DNA from 3 places in the Paraliobacillus sp. JSM ZJ581 genome. Region 3 is predicted to be linked to each of the others. Evidence: predicted binding sites of a transcription regulator. Region 3 holds the regulator's gene; each other region holds the start of a gene.
What was found. The regulator LexA, encoded in region 3, represses DNA repair genes until DNA is damaged. The targets are predictions, from matches to a motif close to CGAACATATGTTCG.
Positions count from the first base shown of each region.

Region 1: a site for LexA is predicted at 1,349-1,362, ahead of ACH6CY_RS03690 (YhjD family protein). Genes of this name have one in related genera too.
Region 2: a site for LexA is predicted at 2,217-2,230, ahead of ruvA (Holliday junction branch migration protein RuvA). Genes of this name have one in related genera too.

Region 1 covers NZ_JBISEP010000004.1:1,071-5,254, reverse strand. The annotation lists gene ACH6CY_RS03695 (TVP38/TMEM64 family protein) at 103-762, opposite strand; gene ACH6CY_RS03690 (YhjD family protein) at 1,399-1,782, shown strand; gene ACH6CY_RS03685 (competence protein ComK) at 1,845-2,387, opposite strand; gene ACH6CY_RS03680 (DUF3939 domain-containing protein) at 2,579-3,049, shown strand; gene lplA (lipoate--protein ligase) at 3,308-4,184, opposite strand, start outside.
Region 2 covers NZ_JBISEP010000023.1:20,814-24,997, forward strand. The annotation lists gene queA (tRNA preQ1(34) S-adenosylmethionine ribosyltransferase-isomerase QueA) at 1-317, opposite strand, end outside; gene ACH6CY_RS11995 (DUF2905 domain-containing protein) at 331-531, opposite strand; gene ruvB (Holliday junction branch migration DNA helicase RuvB) at 528-1,529, opposite strand; gene ruvA (Holliday junction branch migration protein RuvA) at 1,546-2,157, opposite strand; gene ACH6CY_RS12010 (BofC C-terminal domain-containing protein) at 2,352-2,921, opposite strand; gene ACH6CY_RS12015 (hypothetical protein) at 3,120-3,449, opposite strand; gene ACH6CY_RS12020 (YebC/PmpR family DNA-binding transcriptional regulator) at 3,543-4,184, opposite strand, start outside.
Region 3 covers NZ_JBISEP010000001.1:146,850-151,033, forward strand. The annotation lists gene tkt (transketolase) at 1-742, opposite strand, end outside; gene ACH6CY_RS00830 (DUF896 domain-containing protein) at 833-1,063, opposite strand; gene ACH6CY_RS00835 (YneB family resolvase-like protein) at 1,137-1,802, opposite strand; gene lexA (transcriptional repressor LexA) at 2,090-2,725, shown strand; gene ACH6CY_RS00845 (hypothetical protein) at 3,059-3,559, shown strand; gene ACH6CY_RS00850 (peptidoglycan-binding domain-containing protein) at 3,642-3,788, opposite strand.

The DNA of each region.
Region 1 (4,184 bases), on a different contig from region 3:
TTTTGGTATCAAGAAATGTTATAAACACAAAATACTCCCCTTAATATAGAAACAGATTTTCACTTTTTAATCTGTCTACCTTAAGGAGAGCATATCAATTGATTAATTCTTTTCTTTTATTTGTGTTATTTTATCTCTTTTACGTAGCCACTTTTCAATTATCTTACCTAATATCCAAAATAGAGAAATACTGATTCCTACTACAATTGTTTTGACTGGATTTTGGGCAAAAGAAGCAATACTACTTCCTACATATGCAATGGAAAATATCATTACTGTCTTTCCTAACAATACAGCCAATCCGAACTGATAGATATTGACTTTAGATAGACCGGCAACTGTATTAATAATCGCAGACGGTGAAAATGGAAAACACATTAGAATAAATAACGGCCCAAACCCATGGCGCTCCAACCAATTTGTTACCCGTTCTACCTGTTTATTGCGACGTATCCAAAGGAAAAAACGCTTATTTCCAAGCTTTCTAATAAGTGAAAATACAGCTATCGCACCAATACTAGCTCCTGCCCAAGACAACAAAAACCCTTTCCACAAACCATACGCGGCGGCATTTGTAAGTACAAAAACAACTAGCGGTAAAAATGGTAGGAATGCTTCAATGAAAGGAAGTAATAATCCGGGTAATGGCCCAAAGCTCTCGTACGTTTTTAATAATTGTTTTAAAACCATGTCGTATTGATCTGCTTCAATCAATTGTTGTATTTCATTAATTGTTATTACACTGTTGCTTAATACATACATACGGCATTTTCTCCTCCACCTTATCAGCTACTTCTTCTATACATGCTTAAACTACATACGATAAGTCAACATCGACTCTTTTCTTTCGTCGTGTTTCCTTTATCTCTTACGGCATTGTCCAGTTCATACGTTGTTAGACGGGTGTTTTCGCTTTTATTATCTAGCTCAAACACCCAACAACTAGTGAACTTCCTTCACCTCTGTACGATAAGTCAACATCGACTCTTTTCTTTCGTCGTGTTTCCTTTATCTCCTACGGCATTGTCCAGTTCATACGTTGTTAGACGGGTGTTTTCGCTTTTATTATCTAGCTCAAACACCCAACAACTAGTGAACTTCCTTCACCTCTGTACGATAAGTCAACATCGACTCTTTTCTTTCGTCGTGTTTCCTTTATCTCTTACGGCGTTGTCCAGTTCATACGTTGTTAGACGGGTGTTTTCGCTTTTATTAATAGTATTACACTTTATATTTTAATGTAAACCTTTCTGTTTGCCTATCTTTTCCTATGTATTTTAATCAATTTAAATATTTTATACCTATTTCAGTATATATTATTTTCAAATAGCATATCATGCAGTATAATAGAACAAATGTTCGTTCAAAACTGCGTCTTACTATCAAGGAGGGGATTACATGTGTTACTTAACAAATTCTGAATATACGCTCGGATCCCGCTTCCTCTTTTTATCAATGGCAATTACCGTTATCCAAAACGACTTAGTATCTTTAGAGCAAGGAATAGATATAAAGATTAAGGAACCCTATACAAATTTATTAAAAACAATGGAAGAACGTGCAATCGCTGAACGACAACAATTAAAAAAATATATGACTAAACAAAAATTACAAGTAGTTCGTTTAGAGAAAACAGATACTTTCTCTTCATATTTGTATATCTGCCAAGGTAGAGAGGAAAAGAGAAATTATTTTAACCCTGCGATTCGAACAAAAGTAACGAAAATTATTTATGAGTTAATGACTCAAGCTTTACCACATGTAAAAGAACCATATAGATGAATAGAGTCCCTTATATGCAAGGACTCTATTCATATCTCATTATACTAAGTCGGATCCTTGCGTTAATGAAGGTTTAACAAATCATCTTCGCTTTCTTTGGGGTGGTTAGTAGGTGTTTTTGTTTTTTTGAAGTGTATTCTTTCTTCTAGGAGATAACGGAATTGAGCAGTTCGTTGAAGTTGATTAAGCATAGAGCCATAAGAGACATCTAAGAAAATCGATTTTCCATTTCTAAACACAAATTCTGTTCCATTTCCAGGCGTTCGTCGTATCGTATATACATAAGAGTGTGAAATCCAAGAACAAAATGGCTGTTGAGGGGACGTTGTTGGAAAAAAATACATACCACTTGATGGATCAATTGATATCGGCACTTTATGCTTTACATTCAAAATCATACGAGTGCCTTCTTGCCTTCCTTTTAAACTACTCCCAAAATATTTACAGGCGAGATCAATTAGACTGATAGGGGATTGTTTTACGTAATCAGTGGTTCCATTACTTTCAAGGACATATGATAAGTAGTAACCATCCACTTTTTCCGCAATAATAGCTACAGTTACAGGATTAACCTCATAATCCTTTCTAAATTTTCCTTTTTCCAAAACATCATCTCCTTATTTTATTTTTTTGAATTATAATAAATTCAAAACATGTATATAATATACTATATAATTGTAAAATATGGCACTAAAATGAAGAAATGTACCTAAAATTGTCACAATTATATCTTGTCAATATTTTTATGATACACTGTGAATAGAATATACTATAGTAAGCAAAGGGGGCGCTATGTATGTGGAATCCTTTTAAAAAAACAAGCAAAACAAAAAAGGAAATGAAGAAAAAAGAATATCCTACTATTGATGTTTCCCTAGATGACTTAAAAAGCGCAATTCATGAATATGGTATGCAACTGCCCAATGAAATTCCATTGAGTGTAATTGTGACAGATGATTTAACGATTGATTATAAATTACTCGCTCCTATCTTAAAAGGTATACCTAATAAAACATATTATATGTCAAAAGAGACATATGAAATTTTTGAAGAGAAAGATAAACAACTGGCTATTGACTTTGATAATGTCCAACGTGCAGTAGATAGCTACATCCAACAAACAAAGGAACTCCCCGTTATACATGGTGATCCCTATAAGCGAGTTAGTTATCATAAGCTGGAAAAGCTAAGCTTATTAAATTATCGACCTCATCAAGAATTTTATATTACAAATGATGAATATCTAATTACCAATCAACGAACTTAATTTATCGCTCAAGTAAATTTATAAGCGTCTTTCTCCTATGAGATCAAACCAAAAATATAACAGGAAAGACGCTTGAATGTTTAAATTTTTTACAAGTATAATGTCTATTCATCGATAGTCTATCCACTAAAACATTGGTAGATTACTGTACCCCATTCATTTCATAAAATTTAATCAAGTTAAAATCTAATAAAAACGGAGTTGCCTAAAAGACAACTCCTAATAGTAATATCAATTATTCTTTTGTGAAGATTTCAATTAATAAATTAAATCGATTAATTGTTCCTCTGTAATTTTACCTAAATAATGTGGTACATCAATATTCGCTAATGCTTCTTCTAGCGCTTGACGCTGATATTTTGTTCCAATCAAGCTTTCTTCTATAACAGTAACATCTCCAATGCCGAAAAAATCACCATAAATTTTACAGTTTTTAATTAAACCTTTTGAAACATCTAATCGAACATCCACTAAGCCAGAATCAAATTTATGAGATTTCTGAATATCAAAAGCTGGTGATTTTCCATAATTCCAGTCCCATTGTTGATAGCGCTCTTTAGATAATTGTCGGATATTCTCCCAATCTTCTTTGGTTAGTTTATATTGAGGAACATCATTTACATCTTTTACATTAAAAATATACTTTAACATATGTTCTTTAAACGCATCCATTGATAATTCTTGCTCCATAAATTCGGAGATATTAGCAACACGACTGCGAATGGACTTAATTCCTTTTGATTTAATTTTTTCCGCATTCACATTTAGTGCAGAGACAACATGTTCAATTTCTGAATCATACATTAACGTACCATGACTAAACATGCGACCTTTTGTCGTGAACTGCGCATTTCCAGAAATTTTCCTTCCGTTTGCTACTAAATCGTTACGTCCTTTCAGTTCTGCAGGAACTCCCAATTGTTGAAGTGCCTCAACAACTGGTTGCGTGAATTTTGCAAAATTATGAAAACTATCACCATCATCTTTAGTAATAAAACTAAAATTTAAATTTCCTTCATCTTGGTAAACAGCACCACCACCAGAGAGACGACGCACAACTTTAATGCCTTGATCTTCTACATATTTTGTATTAATCTCTTCAATTGTGTTTTGGTTTTTCCCAACAATAATGCAA
Region 2 (4,184 bases), on a different contig from region 3:
GATCCAACTTTTATTTTCTTAGCAGGTTTAACTAATACTTCCCATTCATCTCCTTCTTGTTGATGAAGCAGAAGCACTTCAATCTTTGCACCAGTTTCTTTTTTTGAACCATATAACCGTGCAGGTAATACTTTTGTATCGTTAAGAACTAGACAATCACCTGGTTGGATATAATCGGTAATATCACTAAATTTATGATGTGAGATAGATTGTTCTTTTTTGTTCATTATCAATAATTTAGATGACGTACGATCTTTTAGTGGTGTTTGTGCGATTAAATGTTCAGGTAATTCAAAATCAAAATCATTTATGTTCATTTTTTACTCCCGTCTAACGAAACTTACTAACAATAATAAAAATAATAGATAAAATGATACTTACTAAAATAGATGTCATAATCGGAAAATATATTGAGACATTCCCTTTTTTAAAACTAATATCACCAGGTAACTTACCAATTATGCCTGATAATAAACCAATAACAATTAATATAGCCCCTATTACAATAAGCATTTTACCAAAATCGGTCAAGTGTTTGGCACCTCCCGATTAAAATGTTGGTAAGCTTTTGCGGTAACAACGCGACCTCTTGGAGTTCGTTGCATAAATCCTTGTTGTAATAAAAAGGGCTCGTACACATCTTCAATCGTTTGCGATTCTTCACCAATCGTTGATGCAAGCGTGTCTAATCCAACAGGTCCACCTTGAAAAGCGTCAATAATTGTTTGCAGTATTTTATGATCAATATGATCCAAACCGGATTGATCAACTTGAAGCATTTGTAGTGCTGTTTTCGTCGTTTCTAAGCTAATTTCTGTCTCACCACGCACTTGGGAAATATCCCTTACACGCTTAAGCAGTCGGTTCGCTATTCTGGGGGTTCCCCTTGACCTTCTTGCAATTTCGATTGCCGCTTCTTTAGCAATCGTGACATGAAATATCATTGCGGTTCGTTCAACAATATCACACAAATCTTCTGTTGTATAAAATTCTAAGCGACTTAGCACACCAAAACGATCTCGTAACGGTGCGGTTAATAATCCTGCTCTTGTTGTTGCCCCAACTAATGTAAAGGGTGGAAGGTCAAGGCGAACAGACCTAGCACTTGGACCTGTACCAATTACAATATCAAGGCAAAAATCTTCCATTGCTGGATACAAAATTTCTTCCACAGATCTAGGTAAACGATGAATTTCATCAATAAATAAAACATCACCTACTTCCAGAGAAGAAAGAATTGCAGCCAAATCCCCTGCTTTTTCAATTGCAGGGCCAGAAGTAGTTCGAAACTCCACTTCCATTTCATTTGCAATAATTGACGCCATTGTCGTTTTCCCCAATCCTGGAGGTCCGTATAATAATACATGGTCTAACGCTTCATTACGTAATCTTGCTGCCTCAATAAAAATCGCTAAATTGTCTTTTGCTTTATCTTGACCAATATATTGTGCCAATGTATTCGGACGCAAACTAAGTTCGATCGATGCATCATCTGCTTGACGTTCATTAGATACCATACGCTCTTCCATTAACAATCACCCCATGTTATTTTTGCGTCAGTAAAGCTAAACCCATTCGAATATAATGGTCTGTCTTCCCATTCGTTTCTTGTTTCAATTTAGGGATAATTTTCTTTAATTCTTTATCTGCATAGCCAAGTGAACGAAGTGCTTCTAATGCTTCTTCTAAGGCTTGAATTGTTTCCATCCCCATTGTTGTCGTTTCAGTTTGCTTCTCTTGTGTAGTCACATTAAACTCAACAGCTAACTTTCCTTTTAAATCAAGGATCATTTGTCTTGCAGTCTTTTTTCCTACTCCAGGAAAGCGTGTAAGAAATTTCTCATCTTCTGTTTCGATAGCAACAACAAGATCATTTACACTTGCTGTACCTACAATAGATAATGCGCCTTTTGGACCAATACCGGATACTTGAAGCACTCTGGAAAATAACTGCTTTTCTTCAGGATCGGCAAATCCATATAAAATTTGTGCATCTTCTCTTACGTGATGAAAAGTATATACTCGTAATTTCTCACCTAACTTACTTTGAAAATGCAATGGATTTGCGCAGACCAATTCATAACCAACACCATTTGCCTCCAATATAATAGATGTTTCATTAATGATTTCAAGTTTACCATATATATAAGCTATCATTTTAATCGTTACTCCTTCTCCACTAATCCAATCGTTATGTCTACTATTATTTTATCATACAATCATACGTTCGCACATGTTTTACAGTCAAAGTAATACCCCTTCTAATTGCTATATAGATCATAAAGCTTATTTATTTCACTTTATCCAGTATAGCAAATAAAACAAGCAAAGGACTAGAGCCACTTTGCTTGTTATCCATTCATTTCTTTAGTTGGTGAAAGGTCTCTATAGACTTCGAGAACTTGTAAATATTTCTCTTTAGAGTCGATCTTGATTCCTTTTTGTAGTGATTCCATTTGTCTGCTTTCTAATGTATCTGTGTCAATTTGGTAAAAAGACTGAATAACTTGTTGATGAATCGGCTCACCTTCAAAGATAGAGAGCATACTATTTTGCAATCCAAAATAACCAGATTGTTTAAGGTAAGGAGAAATATCATCAATCTGCTTTCTAAAGATCATTTCTTCTTGACTTTGATCAATTAATTGCCAATCTTCATACTTAGACCAAAAATCTTCCATCGCATGAATTGTTTTTTTCTCCGTACTTTCAGTTATATTTCCATCTAAATATTGTTTTTGTAGTGTAACAGATAATTGAAATGGTTCTTCAGCAACAATAGTAGTTGAATTAGTCACTTCTGTCGTTTCGTTATCCATGCCTTCAGTCGGCATATTTTCCTTTAACAATACAGCATGTGTACTAAATCCTACAAGAAACATGAGCATCGCAAGGCCAATTAAATGAATCTTTTTTTTCATTTTTCACACCTCAGTCAAGCATAGATTGAATCGGCTTATTCATTGATTAACAGCCGTTATTTCTATGTTTAACCAATTTGTTGAAGTTTATGCTTTTTACTGTGTGAATGTTATCCATTTATATTTTTAAGTTAAAGAAACAATCAGTGACTCCTTCGATACTTCAATCGACTTCATACAACATCACGCAGGAAAATATTAATCCGTATACACAACAAATTCATATTCATCGGGGTCAATAATTTGTAATTGAATAATTTCATCTTGATGAACAATTAACTCTTCTCCATGATAGTAACGTACAGCATCTACCGTATCTTCATTGTGCATTGCGATTAAAAAAGTATCATCTGATCTTTTTTCCACTTTATTAAACTGCAAACTCCTTTTTGCTTGTTGATTTTTTTTTTGATAAACAACATAATATTCTTTATTATCCGCTTGAAAATGTTCTAATCGATCAATCGCTTTTTGTTTTTTAACTATTTGTTGACCTTGTAAATCCTCACAATCATTTGATTCATCCATTATTAGACACCTCATTATATTTTTTATCATTGTATTCTAAATCGATCAATTAAAAAAGTCTTTCTGAATTGTAACAGTACCTAAAAGCTATTGCTAGTCATCGATTTCTGCATTATGATAAATTTCCTGTACATCTTCAAGTTCTTCTAAATGATCAATTAAGCGTATCATTTTATCTGATTCATCATCAGATAATGACGTATATGTCTGTGGAAACATTGTTACTTCTGTTATAGACAACTGATAATTTTCACTTACTAGTTGCTGCACTACTTCTTGAAATTGTTCAGGTGTAGTATAAATTTCAAATGTTTGTTCTGTTGTTTCCATTTCTTCTGCACCTGCATCAATCGCACTAAGCATCATCGTATCTTCATCAACAGTTGTTGCCGAACGTTCGATGACGATATATCCTTTTCTATCAAACATAAAGGACACACAACCATTTTCCCCTAAATTACCACCATATTTAGAAAACCCATGTCTAACATCTGAAGCTGCTCGATTTTTGTTATCTGTTAGTAATTCAACCATAATAGCAGCTCCACCAGGACCATACCCCTCATAAATGACTTCTTCATAATTTGATCCATCTAAATCCCCTGTTGCTTTTTTTATCGCACGGTCAATATTATCATTTGGCATATTACTTGCTTTAGCTCTATCAATTGCTAAGCGGAGAGAAGGGTTCATCTCAGGGTCTCCCCCGCCTTCCTTTGCCGCTACATAAAGATC
Region 3 (4,184 bases):
CTGTTTTCACTTCAATTAATGTAGGCTGATCTGTATTGACTTTTGCTTGTTGGATCGCATCTCGAAGCGCTTCTACGTCATTTCCATCCTCAACACGAATGACTTGCCAACCATATGCTTTAAATCGATCTTCTACATTTTCTGAAAATGCTTGGTTCAATTCACCATCTAGCGAGATATCATTAGAATCATAAAGTGCAATTAGCTTCCCTAATCCTAAGTGGCCAGCCAAAGAAGCAGACTCATGAGAGATACCTTCCATTAAATCGCCATCACTTACTAAAGCAAATGTATAGTGGTCAACAACATTGTATTGATCTCTGTTATACTTTGCTGCTAAATGTGCTTCTGCCATTGCCATCCCTACAGACATTGCAATCCCTTGCCCAAGTGGACCAGTAGTAGCTTCCACACCATCCGTATGTGTTACTTCAGGATGACCAGGTGTCTTAGAGCCCCACTGTCTGAAATTTTTTAAATCATCAATGGTAACTTTATATCCTGATAAGTGAAGTAAAGAATATAATAACATTGAACCGTGTCCTGCTGATAAAACAAAGCGATCACGGTTGAACCAGCTTGAGTTTTTAGGATTATGATCCATGAAGTCAGTCCACAATGTATATGCCATTGGGGCAGCCCCCATTGGAAGTCCCGGATGTCCGGAATTTGCGTGCTCAATTGCATCTATTGCAAGGGTTCTTACTGTGTTAATTGAAAGCTGTTCGATTTGTTTCGCCATCTTTGTTACTCCTTTCAATATTTAAAAATTATGTACATATATTTATCCTATAATGAAAAAAGATATTTCACAAGCTTTCGAGACACCAAATTATAATTCATCCTCTTTTTGTAGATCTTTAACTTTTTTTGGTGTGACATCTTCTCCATTAGGATCAACAATTTTCATTCCTTTAAATTGATTTTTAAAGGATTTTCTTACGTTTTTTAAATAGTCTTTCCTTAATTCTTGCTGCTCTTGTTTTTCTTTATCAGTTAGACCATATTTCTTTGATTTGTTTGCTAATTCATTTATTCGATTGATTTTTTCTTTAGATAACACGTTGGTTCACCTTCTTTATTAGAAAATTCAAAAATTAAAAAAGACAAGGTAATCATACTTGAACCTTGTCTTTTTATTCTATATGAAATGTACCTTCTTTTTCAAGTGTTACATATTCTTGATATCTGCGATGTACAGTAGCTTTAGAAACATTATACCCTAGCCCTCGAAGAGTCGATGCGATTTCAGCAAATGTTAATTTATTTTCCTTTAGCTTTATAACTTCTTCTATTGGGAACTCTATTCGTTCACGTCCTGGCGCTTGATGTTTATGGGCGAGATTTTTTTCAGGTTGGTACCCGTTCTCCATAGCTCGCTTTATACCACGTTTAATCTTTATATTGTGAATCTTCCTTTGATATTCTTCTACGATCCCTACAATTTGTAAGACCATGCTATCTGCTTCAGATAATTGTAATTCTCCTTGATTAGACAAGGCATAAATTTTAATACCTAATTTAGAAAACTGATGAAACAATGCTATTTTAGTATTTCCTCTACCAAGCCTTGTTTCATCCTGAATTAGTATACAGTCAATTTCGCCAGATCCACACCTTTCTAGTAAGGTTAATATTCCTTGACGTTCAATCTCATATCCACTTTGTTTTTCTTCAATTATATCAATAACATCTATATTTTTATCTTGCGCAAGTCGTATTAATTCCTGTTTTTGTCTAGATAATGAAGACGCTTGTTCTTCCTTTTCTGTACTTACTCTACAATAAATTATTGCTCGCATACTCATACCTACAATCTATTAAACTATTAACTTGTTACTAATCCTACATACATAAATACTAACGTAAAAATAAATAAAATGAAATAGAATGCATCTGCTTTTGATATTTTAGTAAACATATTAAATGCCTCCTGTTTTTATAATTTAAGAACCTTTGTTCGCATCTACATATCATTATATACGAACAAAAGTTCTTGTCAACCATTTTACTCGAACTTACGTTTGTCTTTTTTATCCTTGCATGCTATACTATTACTAGTAAAAAATATGTACGGAGGTGATCGTTTATGATAAAAATATCAAAACGGCAACAAGCAATTCTTGATTTCATCAAAAAAGAAGTTTTAGATAAAGGTTACCCACCTTCTGTTAGAGAAATTGGTGAAGCAGTTGGCTTAGCTTCTAGTTCAACCGTACATGGGCACCTATCTCGATTAGAAAAAAAAGGCTACATAAGAAGAGATCCAACCAAACCTAGAGCCATCGAAGTGCTTAACTTAGAAGATGATCAATTAGGTATCTTAAAAAAAGAAGCGACTTTTGCACCAGTCATTGGAAAGGTTACAGCTGGTTTACCTATTACAGCGATTGAAAATATCGAGGAATATGTACCACTACCTCTATCACTGACTCATGGCGATGCTACGGATCAATCTATTTTTGTCTTAGTTATTGAGGGAGAAAGTATGATCGAAGCAGGCATACTAGATGGTGACATGGTAATTGTAAAACAGCAACAAACAGCTCAAAATGGCGAAATTGTTGTTGCAATGACAGATGAGGAAGAAGCAACAGTAAAACGATTCTTTAAAGAAAATAATTATATTCGTCTACAACCTGAAAATGCGACAATGGAACCTTTAATTTATCAAAATGTATCTATATTAGGTAAAGTTATTGGTCTATATCGTGACATCCATTAAACAAGCGCTTTACTCCTTTGAGTAAAGCGCTTGTTTTTAAAGCATCAATGAAAAAGTTAAAACCTTTCTTTTGTAATTGTTTCACTCTAGCATTTATATTTTCTTTAGATTAAAATGAGCCTATTACTATATATGGTTGATTTTGTTATTTGTTATATATATCGAGACTATCGTAATTATATTTTACTTAAGAGATACATGCTTTTTTCTATGATACCAGACCACATTAGCACCCCTCCTTTATTTAATATAACCACTCCCTTAAAATTGTGGTTATTTCTTTTTTGAGAATTCATAGAAAAAATAACAAAACTTTTAGATTGAGGTGAAAAAATGAAAGCTAAAACCTACAAGATAATAATTGGATTGTTTAGTCTGATATTATTAGCAAGTTGTGGAAGTGAAGACAAGATGAATTTTTATGAACAAACAAGTGATACAGAATTAAAAGAGGAATTAAATGCTATTAAAATCGGATCAACTGAATTGGAAGTAAAAGAAGCTTTTGGAGAACCAAATTCTACTGAGGAAACAAAGAATAGTATGTATTTGAAATATGGATCTCAAGAATACAAATATGCGCAATTTCAGATTGTAAACGGTATTGTTAAACGCTATTTTTTCTCTGATAAACAATATAATAAAAATAAGAAAGTAGGAATCGGCAGCTCTAAACAAACTATAATTACTGAATATGGTGAAAATTATTATATACGGGATGATTCAAGTGATAAAGTTTTAGGTTATTTTGATAAAGATAAAGGGATAAATATCGAATTTGCATTTGAAGACTCAAAAGTTATTGGTATTGAAGTATCAAAGGTTAATAAATAAGACTCTCTTAAGTTGTTACTTGCATTAATTATTTAATAACCTTAAAGCTAACTGGGAGCACAACTAAGTGCTCCTTTTTATATCATCCAAATAATTCTCCAAATGTAACCGGTCCTGCTTTACCATCTACGCCAATGCCAACATCATTCCGGAAGTATTTTACATTCCATTCTGTATCGTTACCCAAAATACCATCTATTGCAAGGCAATAACCTTCACAACGCAACAACGCTTGTAAAATCCAAGTGAGATTACCTTTACTACTACACTAGCTGCTTTTGTTTTAGAACCCCAATAACCATCAACTTTTAGACCCGCATTAAATTGTTTGTTTAATTCTGTTTGATAAGCCTCAACTAATGCTTTACGAGTATTAGGACGTGGATTATGAACTAATACTTTCTTTCATTGAATATATAATAGCTACAATAGCTAGAGTTATTAAAGATAAACCACTTCCTAAGGGTGCTTTATATTAAATAACCCGCACAAAAAAAACCTAGTTCTCGCTGGCCAGGTCCATTCGTTTCTCTGAGGTTAATCTGATAAGAGATTATTCAGTTACTATGTTAAATTAATTATTTTAACATTTATAACTATTATTTTTGATGTAATACAAAGTATA